Regions from separate parts of the Priestia sp. 179-F W1.4 NHS genome, predicted to be linked through region 3. Evidence: riboswitches for the same ligand, from Rfam matches in the RefSeq annotation. Region 3 holds a riboswitch; each other region holds the start of a gene.
What was found. Region 3 has a riboswitch for lysine ahead of lysA (diaminopimelate decarboxylase). Riboswitches for the same ligand answer to the same signal wherever they lie in the genome.
Positions count from the first base shown of each region.

Region 1: linked by a shared signal. The riboswitch ahead of ACH0CI_RS20700 (amino acid permease) and the one ahead of lysA (diaminopimelate decarboxylase) in region 3 are both predicted to bind lysine.
Region 2: linked by a shared signal. The riboswitch ahead of ACH0CI_RS00870 (aspartate kinase) and the one ahead of lysA (diaminopimelate decarboxylase) in region 3 are both predicted to bind lysine.

Region 1 covers NZ_JBIQFF010000005.1:44,391-51,089, reverse strand. Annotated here, with positions in the region: gene ACH0CI_RS20725 (YqcI/YcgG family protein) at 1-256, shown strand, start outside; gene ACH0CI_RS20720 (cupin domain-containing protein) at 231-539, shown strand; gene ACH0CI_RS20715 (cysteine hydrolase family protein) at 561-1,148, shown strand; gene ACH0CI_RS20710 (GNAT family N-acetyltransferase) at 1,239-1,730, shown strand; gene ACH0CI_RS20705 (hypothetical protein) at 1,834-2,202, shown strand; gene ACH0CI_RS20700 (amino acid permease) at 2,239-3,678, opposite strand; lysine riboswitch at 3,781-3,965, opposite strand; TPP riboswitch at 4,140-4,240, shown strand; gene thiT (energy-coupled thiamine transporter ThiT) at 4,305-4,883, shown strand; gene ACH0CI_RS20690 (ethanolamine ammonia-lyase reactivating factor EutA) at 5,040-6,458, shown strand; gene ACH0CI_RS20685 (ethanolamine ammonia-lyase subunit EutB) at 6,485-6,699, shown strand, end outside.
Region 2 covers NZ_JBIQFF010000001.1:173,949-180,647, reverse strand. Annotated here, with positions in the region: gene ACH0CI_RS00870 (aspartate kinase) at 1-947, opposite strand, end outside; lysine riboswitch at 1,089-1,266, opposite strand; gene uvrC (excinuclease ABC subunit UvrC) at 1,332-3,098, opposite strand; gene trxA (thioredoxin) at 3,322-3,636, opposite strand; gene ACH0CI_RS00855 (electron transfer flavoprotein subunit alpha/FixB family protein) at 4,045-5,025, opposite strand; gene ACH0CI_RS00850 (electron transfer flavoprotein subunit beta/FixA family protein) at 5,059-5,832, opposite strand; gene ACH0CI_RS00845 (enoyl-CoA hydratase) at 5,851-6,624, opposite strand.
Region 3 covers NZ_JBIQFF010000003.1:514,764-521,462, reverse strand. Annotated here, with positions in the region: gene ACH0CI_RS17865 (PAS domain-containing sensor histidine kinase) at 1-1,614, opposite strand, end outside; gene ACH0CI_RS17860 (YckD family protein) at 1,776-2,090, opposite strand; gene ACH0CI_RS17855 (NAD(P)/FAD-dependent oxidoreductase) at 2,164-3,282, opposite strand; gene ACH0CI_RS17850 (CBO0543 family protein) at 3,621-4,133, shown strand; lysine riboswitch at 4,200-4,382, shown strand; gene lysA (diaminopimelate decarboxylase) at 4,521-5,849, shown strand; gene ACH0CI_RS17840 (dicarboxylate/amino acid:cation symporter) at 5,900-6,699, shown strand, end outside.

The DNA of each region.
Region 1 (6,699 bases), on a different contig from region 3:
ATTTCAGCCGCGGTGGGTGTTTGAAGGTATGACAGGAGATTCAAAAATAGGGAAGCACGTACAAAAAGTCGTCCGCGATCGGTTAAAAACATATGATGACGTATCAGCTCACCCCGAGTTAGGATGGTATGGGCATCAGGAAAACCGAGAGTGGAAGCAATATTTTTTACATGACGATAATAACTATACTACCGGACAGTGTCCATTTAAATTAAAAAGGAGTGAGCAGCATGGACGTAAAAAAAGCCTCTATTAAAAAAGGAGTTGGCGGAAAGTTTGAAGAAGTAATTAAAGAGCTGCTTCCAGCGTATACTGGATACGTTGAAGTACAGCACGATATTGCTTTTCAAACACATTCGTCTCATACGCATCCAACTGATGAAATTCTTCATATACTTGAAGGATCTATTTACTTTACAGTTGAACATGATACGGTTCTATGTCAGGCAGGAGATCGGATACATTTACCGAAACAAACGGTTCATTCTTCAAAAGCCGGTCCTGATGGATGCACATACGTTATTTCCATTTTAAAATAAAGAAGAAAGAAGATGATGCTTATGCTACGTTCCCGTCCAGTGTTGCTACTTATCGATGTACAAGAAGGGTTTTACTCACCTCAGTGGGGAGAAAGAAACAATTTAGATGCAGAAAAGAATATGCTGACGCTACTGCAAGCATGGAGGCGCCAAGACTATCCTGTCATTCACGTGCAGCATGCATCAGAAAATCCAGATTCGCCTTTACACCCAAATTCAAAGGGATTTCAGTTCAAAGAAGGATTTGGTCCACAAGAAGACGAATGCTTAGTTCGCAAACACGTGAACAGCTGCTTCATTGGAACAGAGTTAGATAGCTATTTAAAAGAAAATGGCTATGATACGCTTATCTTAATAGGACTAACTACTAATCACTGCGTTTCTACGACTGCGCGCATGGCTGGAAATCTAGGGTATAGGACGTATGTTGTGAACGATGCAACGGCTTGCTTTGATGGTACGTCCTACGATGGAAAAACAAAGCTGTGTGCAGAAGATGTACATACATTCGCACTGTCTTCCCTGCACGGCGAGTTTGCAACGGTCGTTTCTACAAAAGAGACACTTCAAGTTCTTCAAACCTTTCAATATGCTCAAAATCATAACTGATGTGCATGCGCACATCGGTTTTTTATGTAGATTATGTTTCTTAAAAGAAGTAAAATAAAGATAATTCTATACTATAAGGAGTTTGTACATATGATCATTCGTTATGCTAAAGAAGAAGATTTACCTATGCTTGTTGAAATTTATAATCAGTCCGTTCAAACAAGTGCTGCTACTTTTGACTTAACGCCTGTAACAGTGGAACAAAGAAGGGGCTGGTTTAATAATCATATTAGCAATAAACTTTTTCCACTTATTGTCGCAGAAAAAGATGGAGTAGTAGCGGGCTATGCTTCGCTTTCCTCGTATCGAGATAAAGAAGCGTACATTCAAACAGTAGAGCTATCGATTTATATTGATAAAAATCAACAAGGGTATGGTATTGGAAAACAGCTTATGAAACGCATTTTGGAATTGGCTAAAGAAGTCGACCATCACGTTGTCATTTCAGGAATTACAAAAGGTAATGATATCAGTATCAAAATGCATGAGCAATTTAATTTTACGTTTTGCGGAGAGTTTAAAGAAGTAGGCTGGAAATTTGATCAGTGGCAAGATGTGCTTTTTTATCAGCTTATTTTATAAGATGTATGACACCTTTACACATTGTAACGTTTTAGTTTCATGTGTAAAGGTTATTAAAATAATAAGTTGTTTTATTATTTTAATACGAAAGGTGTTAGCTATCATGAATACACATTTTCAGTATCAACATCTAAGAGCTGTGCCGAAAAGATGGTCCAAAAAAGAACTGCATATCCAGCTGAATAGAATCAAACACAATTCTGAACTATCTACTATAGCGGCAGATCCGCTTTTTCATCTGTTAGAATGTACCCATTCGGGCCTTCAAACGAAACAAGAAATCATAGACTACATCCAAACCATTCCTAATCACCAACTTCCATCTTTTGTAACTCATTTAAGCAGGTTAATTCAGCGTATTTATTATATAGAAGCTGTGGATTACTATAATCGCCCCCTCAAAGGTTATATGCTTGTTATGAAAAACCAACCCGCTTATATATCTCTTCATTTTGCCGATCAGCTCATATAAAAAAAGCTCTCTATTCAAAAGAATAGAGAGCTTTTTTTATTCGTATTTTTTCACTGTTACTTGACATTCTTTTAACGGGATAAGCTTCGACTTTTTCGTCCATTTGTATCCTAACCAAACAATTAAGAATAAAGGCAGTCCGATATAAGAAACAAGTACACCGTACCAGTCAATCGAGTCACCCATAAACGCCGAATAGTTTTGGCCTAAAATAACAACGGCACATAAAATAAAGGCAAAGATAGGGCCAAATGGGAAAAGTTTTGCATGATATGGAAGTTCACTCAAATCATGACCTTGAGCAACAAATGCTCTTCTAAAACGATAGTGGCTAATCGCGATTCCTAGCCAAGCAATAAAACCAGACATACCAGAAGCGTTAAGTAACCATGTGTATACCGCACCGTCTCCAAAGAATGAAGCACCAAATGCAAGTGTACCGACAAGCGCCGTTGCGATTAAGGCATTAACCGGAACGCCTCGTTTATTCACTTTTGCTAAGAACCTTGGTGCTTTTCCATCTTTCGCTAAGTTCCACAGCATACGCGTAGAAGCATACATACCTGAGTTACCAGCAGATAAAACAGCTGTTAAAATAACGGCATTGATAGCTGATGCAGCAAACGCTAGACCTGCTCGTTCGAATATTAAAGTAAACGGACTTACTCGCACATCATCACTTGCTAACGAATCCGCTGTGTATGGAATAAGCATCCCGATAACAAAAATAGCTAAAATATAAAATAACAAGATGCGCCAGAAGACTTGTTTCACTGCGCGAGGAACCGTTTTTTCTGGATCTTCACTTTCTCCAGCTGCAACTCCAAGCAACTCTGTTCCTTGGAATGAAAAACCAGCTGCCATAAAGATACCTAGTACAGTGAAGAATCCACCGTGAATCGGTCCATCACCAAGCGTGAAGTTTTTAAAACCTGGTGCTTCATTGTTAAAGATACCAAAAATCATCATAATACCAATAACTAAAAAGATAATAACCGTTACTACTTTAATTAACGAAAACCAAAATTCAGATTCACCAAATCCTTTTACAGAAAGGTAGTTAAGCCCAAACATAATTAATAAAAACAGGGCACTCCATAAAATAGAAGAAGAGTTCGGGAACCAAAATTTCATAATAAGGGCTCCAGCGGATAATTCAGCTGCAATCGTAATAGCCCAGTTATACCAGTAGTTCCAGCCGAGAGCGAAACCAAAGGATGGATCTACAAAACGAGACGCATACGTACTAAATGAACCAGCTTCAGGCATATAAGCTGCGAGCTCTGCTAGACTGGTCATCAAAAAGTAAACCATTACGCCAATAATAGCGTAAGCTAAAAGCGCTCCCCCAGGTCCTGCTGTGTGAATTGCTCCACCACTTGCTAGGAATAAGCCGGTTCCGATGGCTCCTCCTAATGAAATCATCGTTAAGTGGCGAGATTTCAACCCACGTTTTAATTCTTGCTGCTCTTGCATAGATAAATACTCCTTTCGAATGTACGGAAAGAGACGGGATAACATAAAAAAAGCCCGCAGTATATGTGCGCGCTTTTAAATCTGAAAACCGCGTCAACCTTCCGTGAAGATAGCTCTTCACATCACTCGCATGATGTGACAGTTCTGTTCCTGTTCGGAGACAGCCCCAGCTTAAATCAACCGAGAAGTGATTTAAACTTCGGCAATTTTTCCTTTCAAGCAACATCCTCAATGTTCTCTGCATTTCCGTTACTTTACTATTAAAAACTGCGACCTCTACCTCATCGATTAGGATGAGGGTTTTTTATATTCAATTGACATAAAAGAAGTATAACAAATACTAAAACGATTGTCATTATAAAAAATAGATTCAGAAAATAGAAACATCTTTGAAATCTCTCGAATCTATTTTGTTACGTATGGTATAATAAACGTTGTCTTTATACTACATAAATATCCAAACGTACCACAGGGGGAGCCGCCGTGCTGAGAGTGAACGAAATGTTCAGACCCTTTGAACCTGTTAGTTAACGCTAGCGTAGGAATGTGGGAATAGTAGCATACCTATTTGCTTACTCCTGTGTAAACCGTTTGATATGAATGATTCAAAAACAGGAGTGAGAAACGTGAATAAAGCATTACCTTTACAGGCTAAAATTGAAATAGCTATTTTTGCAGCATTGGCACTTCTACTTGACCTTTTGCCTTCAATTAAAATTGCGACGGCTGTGAGCATTTCGTTCTCCATGGTGCCCATTTTTATTATGTGCTTTCGCTGGGGAGTAAAAGGCGGGGCTCTATCTGGTCTATTATGGGGGCTTTTGCAGTTAGCGACAGGAACAGCTTATATTTTAACAGCGCTACAAACATTTATTGAATATATTGTAGCTTTTGCTTTTATAGGTTTTGGAGGTATTTTTTCACAATCTATTAAAACAAATTTAGCTACCAATAACAGATCAAAAGCTTTTATTTTAATTGTTTTATCCCTTATTATCGGCAGCTTCGCACGTTATTTCTGGCACTTTATTGCTGGTATTATTTTCTGGGGATCGTACGCACCAAAGGGTATGTCCGCTCTGTGGTATTCTTTTTCAATGAACGGTATTTCAATGGTAGGGTCACTAATAGCCTGCTTAGTCATTCTTTCATTGTTAATTCCATCGGCATCAAGAATGATTGTAACTAAATCACACTCATCATAAGAAAAAAGACTAAATCTGCCAAGATTTAGTCTTTTTTGTCATTTGTCACCTTTGTTTACACAAAAGTGTGTCAGGTTTGATAACATAGTTAGTGAAATATTCAAAAAACTGTTTTATGATAGTCAACATATTCAAACGAGATAAAGGATTGATCGTATGCTACAGAAATGGATCACGAGCATAGGTTTAGATATTGGAACAAGCACAACAAAACTGATTGTAAGCAAACTGTTAATAGCAAATCAACAAAATCAGTTTACGCTGCCAGGCTGTCAAATTATTGATCGTCGCGTAACGTATGCAAGTTCCATCTATACAACACCTATGGTAAACGAGGTTGAAATCGATGTTCGAAGGTTAACGCTATTACTAGAAAAAGAGTACAAAAAAGCAGGGATCTCCTTAGATCAAGTGGAGGCGGGTGCTGTGATCATCACAGGAGAAACGGCTCGGAAGCAAAATGCAGAGAGTATCGTTCACTATCTAGCTGAACACGCTGGGAATTTTGTTGTTGCAACAGCTGGTGCTGACTTAGAAGGAATGTTAGCGGCAAAAGGATCGGGAGCAATCGAACATTCTGCTGAAACCAATAAAGTGATTGCCAATATTGATGTAGGTGGAGGCACTGCTAACATCGCCTTATGTCAAAATGGAAAAGTGATTGAAACGTTTACCCTGCATGTAGGCGGAAGATTAATTCGACTAAACGAAGATGGTATTGTTACCTACGTTTCGTCTTATTTAACTGAATTTTTAAAAAATAATTCTCTGATGCTTCAAGAAGGCGAAAAAGCAACATTTGAAAAACTCTCGTCTATTTGCAAATTGCTAGCTAAAGAAACCGTGGATTATGTGAGCGCACTGAAGCAAACCTCTTTGCTGCTCGTTTCCCCTCATACAAGATCTTCTACTCGGCCAGAGACAATCATGGTCTCGGGAGGAGTAGGAGCCATGATAGAGAAGGAGAAACCAAAAACAGTGAAGGAAGTGGCCATACACGGAGACATTGGTCCGCTGCTAGCTTATCAGTTTCAAGCCATACAGGTATCTCGAGCGGCTGAAACAACGCGAGCCACTGTCATTGGAGCTGGTATGCAAAATACAGAAGTTAGCGGATCAACCGTATACATTAAATCAAAGCGGCTGCCGCTAAAAAATATTCCGATTATAGAGATACCCGTACAGCAAGAGGAGGAGTGGAATCCGCAGCTGTTTCAAGAAAGAGCTCGAACGGCATGTATGCAGGCTTCAACTGTTTTCAGCGCAGAAGATCCTCCCATTGCTATTGCTTTATCTCATTTCCCTTACTGCAGCTATAGAATGCTGCAAGAATTAGCAAAAGTAATAAGCGCTGAATTTGGTGCTTGTTTTAAAGGAGCTAAGTGCCTCGTTGTTTTATGCGAGCAGGATATTGCTAAAGCTTTAGGACAAGCACTAGCCAAACAGGAGAAAGAATTAGAAATTATTTGTTTAGATCAAATTGACTTTACCCACGGAGATTATGTCGATCTAGGGTTACCCGTAGCTGGAGAGGCAATCTCTGTTTCGATTAAAACACTCGCTTTTTCATCATAATCAACTGAACATACAAGGAGGAAACGATGTTTAAAACTACACGATTGTTAGGAGAAACATTTTCATTTTATAGCTTAAAAGAAATTATGGCCAAAGCAAACGAAGAACGTTCTGGAGATCAGCTCGCAGGAGTTAGCGCTGAGTCAATGAAAGAACGAATGGCAGCCAAACAAGTGCTAGCTGATATCACACTTGCTGATATTCGAAATTACCCGCTGCTAAGCGCAGATGAAGACAACGT
Region 2 (6,699 bases), on a different contig from region 3:
GCTTCTACATCTACAGTTTTAATAGAAAATGAGATAGAGAGGCGATTATTAGCCGTTACGTTTTGAATAATAATATCCACATTTAACTGTTCTTTTGCTAATGCTGTAAAAATAGTAGAAAGAGTTTGTAACTCGTTGTTTAACCCTTCAATTGTCACCCGTGAAATATTATCTTCAAACGCAATTCCTCTTACGACTAAGTTTTGTTCCATTGAAACTTCCTCCTCAACAATCGTTCCATTCTCGTTTTCTAAGCTTGAACGCACTTCTAGCGGTACCTGATAATTTTTTGCAAACTCAACAGCGCGCGGATGCAGCACCCCTGCTCCTAAATTGGCTAATTCTAACATTTCGTCATATGAAATAGAATGAAGTTTACGAGCATCTTCTACGTAGCGCGGATCCGTCGTAAACACTCCTGTTACGTCTGTATAAATATCACATTTTGCAGCTTTTAGTGCCGCGGCAAGAGCTACTGCCGTCGTGTCAGAGCCGCCTCGACCTAATGTTGTAATGCTTCCATCTTCTGAACAGCCTTGGAATCCAGCTACTACTACGATTCGACCTCTATCTAATTGGCTTTGAATACGAGTCGTGTCAATGTGCTGGATTCGTGCATTGCTGTGAACTGCTTCCGTCTGGATACCAGCTTGCCAACCTGTTAGCGAAGTGGCTTCATGACCTTTGCATTGAAGAGCCATTGTTAACAGGGAAATCGTTACTTGTTCTCCAGTTGTAAGAAGCATATCCATTTCGCGTTTACTTGGACTGTCCGTAATATCACTTGCTAATTTCACCAGTGCATCTGTGGTTTTGCCCATTGCCGATACAACAACTACTACTTGGTTACCGCGCTCTGCTTCTTGAATAACACGGTTTGCTACATGTTGAATACGTTCAACAGAACCAACAGATGTTCCACCAAATTTTTGAACGATTAATGCCATAATTTTGTTCATTCCTTTTCAATAAATTTGCATATGCAGGATGATGAGAAGCTGAATTTTTTTACTCAGACAATAAAAAAAGCAATGAGATGAGCTCTCATTGCTTAACGAACGAAAATTATAAAACATAACCGTCCACTGCCGTGAGATAGCTCTCCAAGAATCTACATCTTGACAATCCTACGTTTATTCAACGCAGAACCAGCAATCATTACTATGAGGTAATGTTCACTTCGGCAAATTTCCCTTTCCGCATCGTTCATAAGGGCTCATACCCTTCCTGATGCGTACTGATTAAATTTGCACCTCTATCTTCACTTCATTTGATGAAGTGTCGTATGAAATTAGTTAATAGCTTATCAAATATTTTCTATTATTTCAAGACTATTTTTGTAATGTTTCATAAATTTTTTCAGCAATGTTTTGAGGAACACCTGAATTTCGTATATCTTCAACCGTTGCTTCTTTCAATTTTTTCACCGAACCAAAATGCTTTAACAAAGCTTTCTTACGCTTTTCTCCCACTCCCGGAATGTCGTCTAGAACTGACTGAAAAGCGGACTTAGAGCGCACTTGACGGTGGAAGGTGATTGCAAAGCGGTGAACTTCATCTTGAATTCGCTGAAGCAAATAAAATTCTTGACTATTGCGTTCAAGCGGTATGATTTGAGGAGGCTCACCAATCATCAGGTTGGAGGTTCTGTGTTTATCATCTTTAACAAGACCTGCTGTAGGCACTAAAAGTCCCAATTCATTTTCGAGAACGTCCTGGACTGCAGCTAAATGCCCTTTGCCTCCATCTACAACAATTAAATCCGGAAGCGGAAGGCCTTCTTTTAACACTCTGGAATACCGTCTGCGAACGACTTCTCTCATGGAACTGTAATCATCTGGTCCCTTTACGGTCTTAATTTTATATTTGCGATATTCTTTCTTTTCCGGTTTCCCATCAACAAAAACAATCATCGCAGAAACTGGGTCTGTTCCTTGAATATTTGAGTTATCAAATGCTTCAATCCGGTAAGGCGCTGCAATTCCAAGCTCTTCTCCTAACCGTTCAACTGCGCCAACCGTGCGCTCTTCATCTCGTTCAATTAAATAGAATTTTTCTCCGAGCGCAATTTTTGCATTTTTACACGCAAGTTCTACTAATTCTTTCTTTTTGCCTCGCTTTGGATGCTGAACCTCTACTTCTACTAATTTCTCAGCTAACTCTGCATCAATCGTTGCTGGAACCAGCACTTCTTTTGGCTTAATATTTTTGGCATAAAACTGACCGATAAAAGTTAAGAAATCTTCTTCTGGCTCTTTATAAAAAGGAAACATAGAAACTTCCCGCTCAGTTAATTTCCCTTGGCGAATAAAGAAAACTTGAACACACATCCAGCCTTTATCGTAAGAATAGCCAAACACATCTCGATTAACAAAATCATTAAACGTTACTTTTTGCTTTTCCATTGTCGCTTCGATATGAGCAATTTGATCTCGGTATTCTTTAGCCCGTTCAAAGTCAAGTTCTTCTGAAGCTTTTAACATTTTTTCAGTTAACTCTGTTTTGACATGCTCATATCCACCATTTAAAAACCGCGTGATATTTTCAATAATTTGTTTGTTTTGCTCTTCTTTTACCTCTTTTACGCAAGGAGCTAGACATTGCCCGATATGGTAATACAAACAAGGCCTATCTGGCATAGTGGAGCACTTTCTTAACGGATAAATGCGATCAAGAAGCCGCTTGGTTTCATTTGCTGCTTGAACATTAGGATAAGGACCGAAGTATTTCCCTTTATCTTTTTTTATTTTTCTTGTAATAACAAGTCGGGGCTGTTTTTCAGCTGTAATCTTAATAAACGGATAGCCCTTATCATCTTTAAGCATAATATTGTATTTTGGGTCATGCTTTTTAATTAAATTCATTTCTAAAATAAGCGCTTCTAAATTAGAAGATGTGACGATATATTCAAAGTCGACAATGTCGTTTACAAGTCGAAGCGTCTTTCCGTCATGAGATCCGGTAAAGTAGGAACGTACTCGATTTTTTAATACTTTTGCTTTTCCTACGTAAATGACCGTTCCATATTTATCTTTCATCAAGTAACAGCCGGGCTGATCCGGTAAAATAGCCAGCTTTTCTTTTAAATAATCGTTCATACTTTTCTCCTTCCTCTTCTCTTACTCTGTCCATCTACACAATCGCTTATGAAGCGTAACCTACATTCTTTCCTGTCTTAATACATGTACATAAGCTGGATTTATGGCGGTGTTCCTTACATCTAGTATAAAACAAACGAACGCATATTCGCTAAATAAAAGTATTCCCAAAAGAGAAAAAGTGGAGAAAAAGAAAAAAACCTAGCCTGAGCTAGGTTTTGACTTACGCGTGTTTATTAATTAATTCTGTTAATGCTTCTTTTGGTTGGAAACCAACTACTTGATCAACTTTCTCTCCATCTTTGAATAATACTAAAGTTGGGATACTCATAACACCAAATTTTCCAGCTGTTTCTTGATTTTCATCAACGTCTACTTTTACGATTTTAACTTTATCGTTAAGTTCGCCATCAATTTCTTCAAGAACTGGAGCAATCATTTTACAAGGGCCACACCATGGTGCCCAAAAGTCAACAAGCACTAGGCCTGATTTAATTTCATCTGTAAAGTTTTTATCTGTAGCATGTGCAATAGCCATTTTAATTCCTCCTAAATATATGCAATATCCAAATTCTACTCACAGTATATCACCTTCAAATAAGGTTTGCTAACTTTTTGCTTACATTTATACTGTTTATTCTCCGCTCTAGTTTGTACAATTTGCCTAAAAATATGCGTAGAAAATTTCGTTTCCCATGAGGCTGAGACCTGACTAAATGAATCCAAAGACGAACAAATAGTATACATGGGTTGAACCGCTTGCGACACCGCAGTTGATTTCCATGCAAGACTTCGCTTTTTTAGCAGGAGTCTTCGCCTTGCCCTCCAATCACCTGCTAGAAAGACCTACCCTGCGTTTACCCTAACAAAAAAACGAACCACTAATCAAAAATCTTGATCAACGGTTCGTTCTTCACTTCGTCTCAAATACTTTTGTCCGAGAATCTTACGCAGACTGTACTTTCAGCTTTTTAAATTCTTCCGTTAGCAGAGGCACTACTTCAAATAAATCTCCAACGATTCCGTAGTCAGCTACTTTAAAAATATTCGCTTCAGGATCTTTATTGATTGCAACAATAATTTTTGAATTTGACATACCTGCCAAATGCTGAATAGCACCTGAAATTCCGCAGGCAATGTATAAATCTGGTGTGACTACTTTACCCGTCTGACCGATTTGAAGAGAATAGTCGCAGTAATCTGCATCGCACGCTCCGCGAGACGCTCCAACAGCTCCATTTAACACGTCCGCTAGTTCTTGGAGAGGTCCAAAACCTTCCGTGCTTTTTACACCTCGACCACCTGCAATCACGACTTTTGCTTCGGACAAATCAACCCCTTGCGTTGCTTTGCGTACGACTTCTTTTACAACAGTACGCAGGTTTTTGATTTCAACATTTAAATCCTCTACATCACCTGTACGCCCCTCATCTTTTGCAAGCGGTGAAATATTATTTGGACGAATCGTGACAAACGTAAAAGCATCGGTCATGATTTTCTTCTCAAATGCTTTACCAGAATAAATTGGGCGAGTGAAGACTACTTGATCCCCTCCCACTTCTACATCCGTCACATCCGAGATAAGTCCTTTATCTAAGCGAGCTGCCAGTTTTGGCGCTAGATCTTTGCCAAGAGCCGTATGCCCAAATACGATAGCTTCAGGCTGTTCACTTTCAATGATGGCTAATAATGCCTGAGCGTAACCATCCGATGTGTAAGCAGCTAAATCTTCATGCTCCGTCACAACAACTTTATCTGCTCCGTATGCAATAAGTTCTTCACTTAAAGATTTTACGTCCTTTCCTACTAACGCTGCAATAATTTCTCCCCCGTCAGCTACAGTAGACGCTGCGGAAATCGCTTCAAACGATACGTTTCGTAATCCCCCATCACGTGCTTCTCCAAGAACTAACACTTTGCGTCCCATTACAATACCCCCATTGTTTTGACTTTTGACTTATTAAATGACTTTTGCTTCCTTATGCAGTAAATTGACCAGCTCTGTTACTTGATCTTTTATATCTCCTTGTAATACGCGCCCCGCGTCTTTTTTCGGAGGTAAATAAATTTCAATTGTCTTTGTTTTTGCTTCTACATCATCTTCATCTAAATCTAAATCGTCTAATTCCACTTCAACCAACGGTTTCTTCTTCGCTTTCATAATCCCTGGAAGAGATGGATAGCGAGGCTCATTAAGTCCCTGCTGAGCTGTTACTAAAAGAGGAAGCGACGTTTCAATAACTTCCGAATCTCCTTCCACATCGCGTACAACCGTCACTTTTTCACCTTCAATATCCAGCTTTGTAATCGTTGTAATATAAGGGATTTCTAACTGTTCTGCTACGCGCGGTCCCACCTGGCCTGAACCTCCGTCAATCGCTACGTTTCCTGCTAAGATTAAATCAGGAGATTGCTCTTTTAAGTACTGTGCCAGCAGCCTAGAAGTCGTGTACTGATCACCATCTTCTATGTCATCTTCCGTATTGATTAAAACCGCTTTATCTGCTCCCATAGCCAAAGCTGTTCGGAGTTCTTTTTCTGATTCTTCCCCTCCTACACTCACGACCGTAATCTCTCCGCCATGCTTTTCCTTTAGCTGAATAGCCTCTTCAACTGCATACTCATCGTAAGGATTAATAATAAATTCAGCTCCATCTTCAACAATTTGACCATTTTTTAGTGAAAGTTTCTCCTCTGTATCGAACGTTCTTTTTACTAACACATAAATATTCATTCAATTCCCCTCCTAAGCTTATTTTCCTAAAAATTTAGGCTGGCGCTTTTCAATAAAAGCGGCTACGCCTTCTTGAGCATCCCGGCTTTTGAATACGCTTCCAAAAAACTGTGCTTCTTTTTTGATGCCGCTGTAATAAGCATCTGTTTTTACATGTTGAAGCAGCTGCAAGGTAGCTTTAACAGAGATTGGGCTTTTTTTGGCAATTTTTCTAGCAAGTAAAAATGTTTCATTGATAAGCTGACTTTCTTCAAAAGCTGCGTTTGCCAATCCTAACTCCACTGCCTCGCTGCCCGATATTGGATCACTTGTCAGCATCATCTCACAAGCCTTATGAACCCCTACATAACGAGGCAATCGCTGAGTTCCTCCAAACCCTGGTATAATTCCTAACTGAAGTTCAGGCAAGCCCAGCTTAGCATTTTCTGTTACCAAACGGATATGGCAGCTCATAGCAAGCTCTAATCCTCCGCCTAAAGCAGCTCCATGAATAGCTGCAATAACTGGTTTTGGGTAATTTTCAATATACTCAAAGAGCTCTTGGCCGTTAACAGCAAGTTTCTCGTAATCTTTTTCCTGCTGCAGTGATGTAAACTCTTTTATATCAGCTCCAGCACAAAAGAATTTCCCTTCGCCTTTAATGACGATAACCCTTGTCTCTTTGCTATCTTCTAAATGTTTTAAAACACTTGAAAGATCTTTTAATAAATCTTGAGACAAAGCGTTAGCAGGTTGTCTATTCAACGTAATGAAGCTTATTGCATCAACAGTTTCAACCTGGATAATCTCCATTTGTTTCCCCCACCCTTTCTTTCTATTTTCATTACCTTGCGCTTCTCCCCTCGCAAGGGAGCAGCAGGCTCACTT
Region 3 (6,699 bases):
AAGCCCCGTTCCTTTCTCTTTCGTACTATAAAAAGGTTTTCCTAAATGCTGCATTCGTTCCTGCGTGATGCCTGGCCCCTCGTCGCTAAACCGGACAACAAGGTTCTCCTGATTAAATCTTTTTAGTTGAATCGTTACAGTTCCTCCACTTGGCATAGATTCGACGGCATTTTTAAATATATTGCTAAAGACCTGTTTTAACTGGTTTTCTTCGCATAATACGAGAGGAAGATGAAGATCAATCTCTTTTTTTACGTGAATTTTCTCTGTAATCCCCTGCACCTCAGCTAGCTTTAACGTGTTCTCTAAGATATCTTGGACGTGTTTGTCTTTGTAGGTTTTCGCCTGAGGCTTTGCAAGACTCAAGAACTCGTCGGCAATCAATTCGATTCTATCTAACTCATGATTTATCATTTCTACATAGTAAGGCTGACCGCTCGTTTCTTCTAATAACTGCATAAATCCTTTTACCGCTGTTAGAGGGTTTCTGATTTCGTGAGCGATACCCGCTGCTAACTGTCCGACTAAGGAAAGCTGAGCGGATTCACGCAGCAATTTTTCAGTTTTTTTACGTTCTGTAATATCACGAAACAAAACTTGAATGGCCTGCTTTCCCATATACGGAATAGGAAAGGCAATGGTTTCGGCATCAATCGTATGACCGTCTTTATGAATAAACTTTTCTTCCTGCAGATCCACAGATTTATTTTCTGTTTTCATTCGATAAATTCGCTGTTTTACAACATCATAGTAATCAGGGTGAACAAACTGATAAACACAAGCTCCTAATACATCTTGAGGATTCTTGTATCCTAGTGCTTTAGCTCCTGCAGGGTTGATATAATCAATTTTACCTTCACTATGAACGATAATTGCTTCCGGGGATAACTCAATCAAACTTCGGTAGCGCTGTTCGCTTTCTTTTAAAGCCGTCTCATCCTGCTTGCGCGATGTTATATCTCGATAGACAAACGCAATGCATAACGGCCAATCATTCATATTTTCAACGCGAAATAGTGTGACGCTTACATTAATTAAATGCCCGTCTTTATGCTGTCTGACCGTCTCAAATTCCGTTTTCGATTCCCCTGATTGAATAGTCTTATGAAGTTCGCACACGGGCTCCTTTAAAAACGAAGGTATAATCGGAAGAGGCTTTTGATAAATTTCTTCAAACGTCCAGCCGAATGTATTCTCAAACGCAGGGTTCACTTGAAGCGTTTTACCCTCTAAGTCAACGATAGCAACAGCATCTGCGTTATGATAAATAAAAGGCTGAATCTGTTCTTTTTTCTCCTGATAACTAGTTATGTTCACGCAATGTCCCATAATTTCAGGTTTTTCTGTGTAAGATAAAGGGGTTAAGTTTACTACATAGCGTTTATCATTTATTTGAAGCTCGTACATAAGCTTTTTCTTTTTATTTAGCGCTTCGAAAAAATGCTCATACGAGACCCATTCTTCTAGAGGTATTTTTTGCTCAGAAACGCTTTCTCCTTGATACATACTGTAAACAAGATGGTCACCTTTTTGTTTGTAAGCAAATATGATTCCTAGATCCTCAGCTGAATGATTTTCTGCATGTAATCGGACTATTTTTTTATTTTCGTTCATCGTTCATATTTACCTACCCCTCACTAGCATCTTTCCTAATCGTTCTCATTCTCTTAATTTTACATGAGGCGTTTAAAATTTACTAGATAAAGAAGCAGATATTTTCCATTCATTCACATAAAAAAAGCGCCTGTATAGGCGCTTTTTTATGTGAATAGGAATTACTTTGAATGATGCATTTTATGACAGTGCCGCTTCGGAACAAACCCATTTTTCTCCATATGCTGATAGCGATTTTCCATATGTGAAGAAATGTTTTGACTCTCCGTTTTGCTTAGCACGCCGTACTCCACATATTTTGAAAGTATTTCTTTCTTTTTTTCGAACATTTCTTTGTACAGAACGGATAATTCCTGCTTTTGCTGAGACGTCAGCTGCACGTCTTTTGTTTCTGGCTGAGGATTGTTTTCCGCTAATACAGGCGTCCCGCTCATAAATAAAAAAGCTGCTGCTGCACTTATCATAACCTTTCGCAAACAATCTACTTCCTTTCATCATATAGTAGTTATAGTTTGCGAACTTCTATTTGTTTTCATTCATTCTATTTGCTTAGGACTCAATAGCTCCTCTTACATCATAATCGCTAAGATCAATTTCCATTTCCATTTCAAGTGCTAATTTAGCAAGCTCTGAACCAAGATAAGGACCCGACGTTAAGCCTGAAGCTCCGAGACCATTCGCTACTAGTATTCCTTCGTAAGCTGGAAGAGCCCCGATGACTGGCAAGAAGCCTGGAGTAAATGGTCGAAACCCTACCCTTGTTTCTAAGACTGTGCTTTCTGTTAAGCCAGGAGCAATTAATAAGGCCTTTGAAAAAATTTCATGAAGCCCCCCAGCCGTTACTCTCAAGTCATAACCCGTGTCGTTTTCATGTGTTGCTCCTATGACAATTTGACCTTGTTCAAACGAAAGAATATATTGGTCGCTTGGAGGCATTACAACGGGCCAGTCTTTTGTATCTAAATCAGGAAGATGCAAGTGGACAATTTGCGCTTTTTGAAAGCTTGCTAAAAATTTCACTCCAAGAGGCTCTAGTAATTGATTTGCCCACGCTCCTGCTGTCACGATTGTTGTACTTGCTAGGAGGGTTTGTCCATTTACGGCAACGCCCGTTACTTGATTATTTTCATAAAGTAGTTCTGCGTTTCCTTCTATTATTCTTGCACCGTTTTTCTTCGCTGCATTCACAAGTGCGTTTCGAAGAGCTCTTCCGTTAACGCGAGCGGCTCCACTAATATGAACTGAACTGTATTCTTCTGAAAGAACCGGAAACAAAGACTGTGTTTCTTTAGCGGATAAACGTGTAATCTCGCCTATTTCGGGAGCTTCTTCACGACGCTTATATGCTCGTTCTTCCATTTTTTGAAGCTTTTGGTCATCAGTATGTAAGCTAATTGCTCCTACTCGCTTATATCCCGTATCTGTTTCTCCATCTTCTTCTAATTGCTGAATTAATGTTTGATAGTACTTGGCGCCGCCTTTTGCTAAGCGGTACCATGCTTTATTTCGACGCTGCGAAAGCCATGGACAAACAATTCCTGCTGCTGCATCAGTAGCTTGACCAGCATCCTTGCGATCTATCAATGTCACATCTGCTCCTGCTTTTGCTAAATGATATGCCGTAGAAGCTCCAAGTACCCCAGCTCCAACTACGATGTATGTTTTCATACCAAAACACCCTTTTCTTTCTTCTAGTATTCTCATGCTATATGTATGCAATTTTAGCATAGCAAAAAAAGAAGTCACATACTAGGCGAAGCTATTTTAAGCTTATTTTTAAGCCTTGCTGACTTTGACATATAGCTCCTTTCGTCTCGTAAACAAAAGCGGTAGAAGTTCTTTTACCAAGATTATAACAGGGTGAAGAAAGCCATAAATAGTGGTAGTACGTCTTTAACGCTGTGGCTTACGGCTTTTCTATTATAGGTGCTGAATAAAAAAATGAAAGAATAAAACCACTATAATATGTAAATAAAAAGAAATAACCATTATTTTAAGGAGAGCGTATGCAATCTTCATTTGTATTATTTTTTATCATTCTTGGTTTACTATTTGGCAAATGGCGAAGGTATCAAGAATACTACCCTACTTTGCTGTTTTGGGTCACGGGGAATTTGCTTTATGAAGTGCTGCTGTTTCATCACCGCGTATGGGTATTTCACCCTGTTGGTATTGATCATCTTTTTCTACCCGATCACCTAATGGTTTCTCTTGGAATAACCTTAATTATTTATCCGTTTGTTATACCGGTTTTTTTAGGAAGGCTGCCGCTGCATGTAAGCGGCCGGCTGTGGTGGATTCTTTTGTGGGCGCTTTTATTTACTGTGATTGAGTTGATTGCTTATGTTAATCACAGTATCACTCATCATTATGGATGGTCGCTGCTATGTTCTTTTCTCTTCAATATTGTCACGTTCTCACTTTTAGTCATTCATCAGAAGACAGCGCTGGCTGCTTGGATTCTATCTGGAAGCTTCATAGCTTTTTTATTTATCTTCTTTGATATTCCTATGCCTTAACTTTTCATTGACTAGACAGAGGAAAAGGAAATATAATAGGAGTTACATTTAAATATAATTTTCCTCTCTGAGAATAGAGGTGCATGAAATCAAGAGTCACTTATTGGAGACTAATGGAGTCTGTGAAGATAAGTAAAAGGGATTTCGTGCCGAAGTATATAAACATCCATTGTGTTCATATACTGGTTCAGTATTGAATAAATGCTGAGCTGTCACAAACCACTTGGTTTGTGGAGAGCTATTGAAGAGATGTTGATGCCTAGAATGTAATAATACTTTATTATTATGAAACCAAGACGCGTGAACATCACTTCACGGGTCTTTTTTGTGTTTTTCTACTGACCATCAAAGTTATAGTTGAATGATTTAAATGGAGGGATACGGATTATGTACTTACATGGAACGAGTAAAATTAACAGCAGCAATCATTTAGAAATTGGGCAGTGCGATACGGTCGAACTGAAAAAACAATACGGCACTCCCCTATACATCTACGATCAAGAATTAATTGAGACGAAATGCAAGGCCTTCCATTCAGCCTTTCAAAGAAGCGGATTTTCATATCAAATCGCCTATGCAGGGAAAGCGTTTCTTTGTATGGAAATGGCTAGCCTTTTAACGAAGCTTGATATGTCATTAGATGTGGTCTCAGGAGGCGAATTATTTACAGCTCTTGAAGCGGGATATCCAGCTGAACGCATTCATTTTCACGGAAATAACAAAACGATTGAAGAAATTGAAATGGCTCTTGATGCGAATATTGGCTGTTTTGTTGTGGATAACTTTACCGAACTTGAAGTTTTACATGCCTTAGCAGCTGAGCGCAAACAGAAAGCATCTATTCTTCTGCGTGTTACTCCAGGGATTGAAGCCCACACACATGAATATATTATGACCGGACAGGAAGACTCCAAGTTTGGATTTGGTCTTTCCAATGACCAGGCTATGAAAGCGGTAAGTTCTGCATTAGAAAAGCCTTACTACGATCTTTTAGGCATTCATTGTCATATTGGTTCGCAAATTTTTGAAGTAGATGGTTTTTCTCGCGCCATTGATATTTTAACTGATTTCTTATTCAGTATTCGTGATAAAATGGAATTTGAAGTAAAAGTTTTAAACGTAGGTGGTGGTTTTGGTATTCGTTATACCGAAAGCGACTCTCCACTTCCAGTTGAGTATTATGTAGATGCACTGACAGAAAAGCTAAGCCGCACGTTAACTGAACAGAATTATACCCTTCCGGAAGTCTGGATTGAGCCTGGAAGAAGCATCGTAGGAGAAGCAGGTACAACGCTTTATACAATCGGCTCAACGAAGGAGATTCCAGGTGTACGCAAATACGTAGGAATTGATGGCGGTATGACCGATAATATCCGTCCTGCTCTTTACGATGCAAAACATGAAGCTGTCTTGGCTAATAGAGTGACGGATAAAAAAGATGAAACAGTATCAATTGCGGGGAAATGCTGTGAATCAGGAGATATGCTTATTTGGGATATCGATTTACCGCGCGTTAATCAAGGAGATTTACTAGCAGTATCCTCTACAGGTGCCTACAACTATTCAATGGCTAGCAATTACAACCGTATTCCGCGCCCTGCTGTTGTATTTGTGAAAAATGGAGAAGCTCGTCTTGCTGTAGAGCGAGAAACATACGAAGATTTGGTGCGTAAAGATGTAAAGCCAGTCGTTACTACGTATGCAATGAGCAAATGATAGCTGTTCTTGCGTAGTAAAGAAGCTATTGTTGTTTGGAGGAAATCTATATGGTTTTAAGTGTATTTAAAACGTACAGATCATCGCTTATTCTGCTTCTCGCTATTTTAATTGGCGGGATAGCAGGATATGCTATCGGGCCCGATGTGGCAGTCGTAAAGCCCTTTGGTGATTTGTTTCTTAATTTAATGTTCATGATTATCGTTCCCCTTGTCTTTTTTAGTGTGGCTTCGGCGATCGCAAACATGAACGAAATGAAACGTCTTGGTAAAATTATGCTAGGTATCGCCGTTGTGTTTGTCGCCACTGCTGCTGTTTCAGCCGTTCTAGGCTTTTTAGGCGCATCACTTTACAATCCGCTGCACAACGTAGATACTTCTGCCATTAAAGAATTAATGGGTGACAGTGAAAATACAGCTGAAAAAATGACGCTTTTAAATCAGCTTGTTAGTACATTTACTGTACCTGATTTTGTTCAGTTATTTTCGAAAGAGCATATTTTACAATTAATTGTCTTTGCCGTTATCTTCGGTATTGCTACCACGATGGCTGGTGAAAAAGGACAGCCTATGGCGAAATTTCTGACTTCGGGTCAAGAAGTATCGATGAAAGTCGTTAAAATTGTCATGTACTATGCTCCAATTGGTTTAGGGTGCTATTTTGCTACTGTAGTAGGAGAACTTGGACCAAAGATCTTGCAAGGGTATGCTAGAGCATTTATTCTTTATTTATTAATTGCAATCGTTTACTATTTTGGCTTCTTTACGCTATACGCATGGATTGCTGGCGGTAAAGCAGGAATTAAGCTGTTTTGGAAAAATGCAGCTGCTCCTTCTATCACTGCTATTGC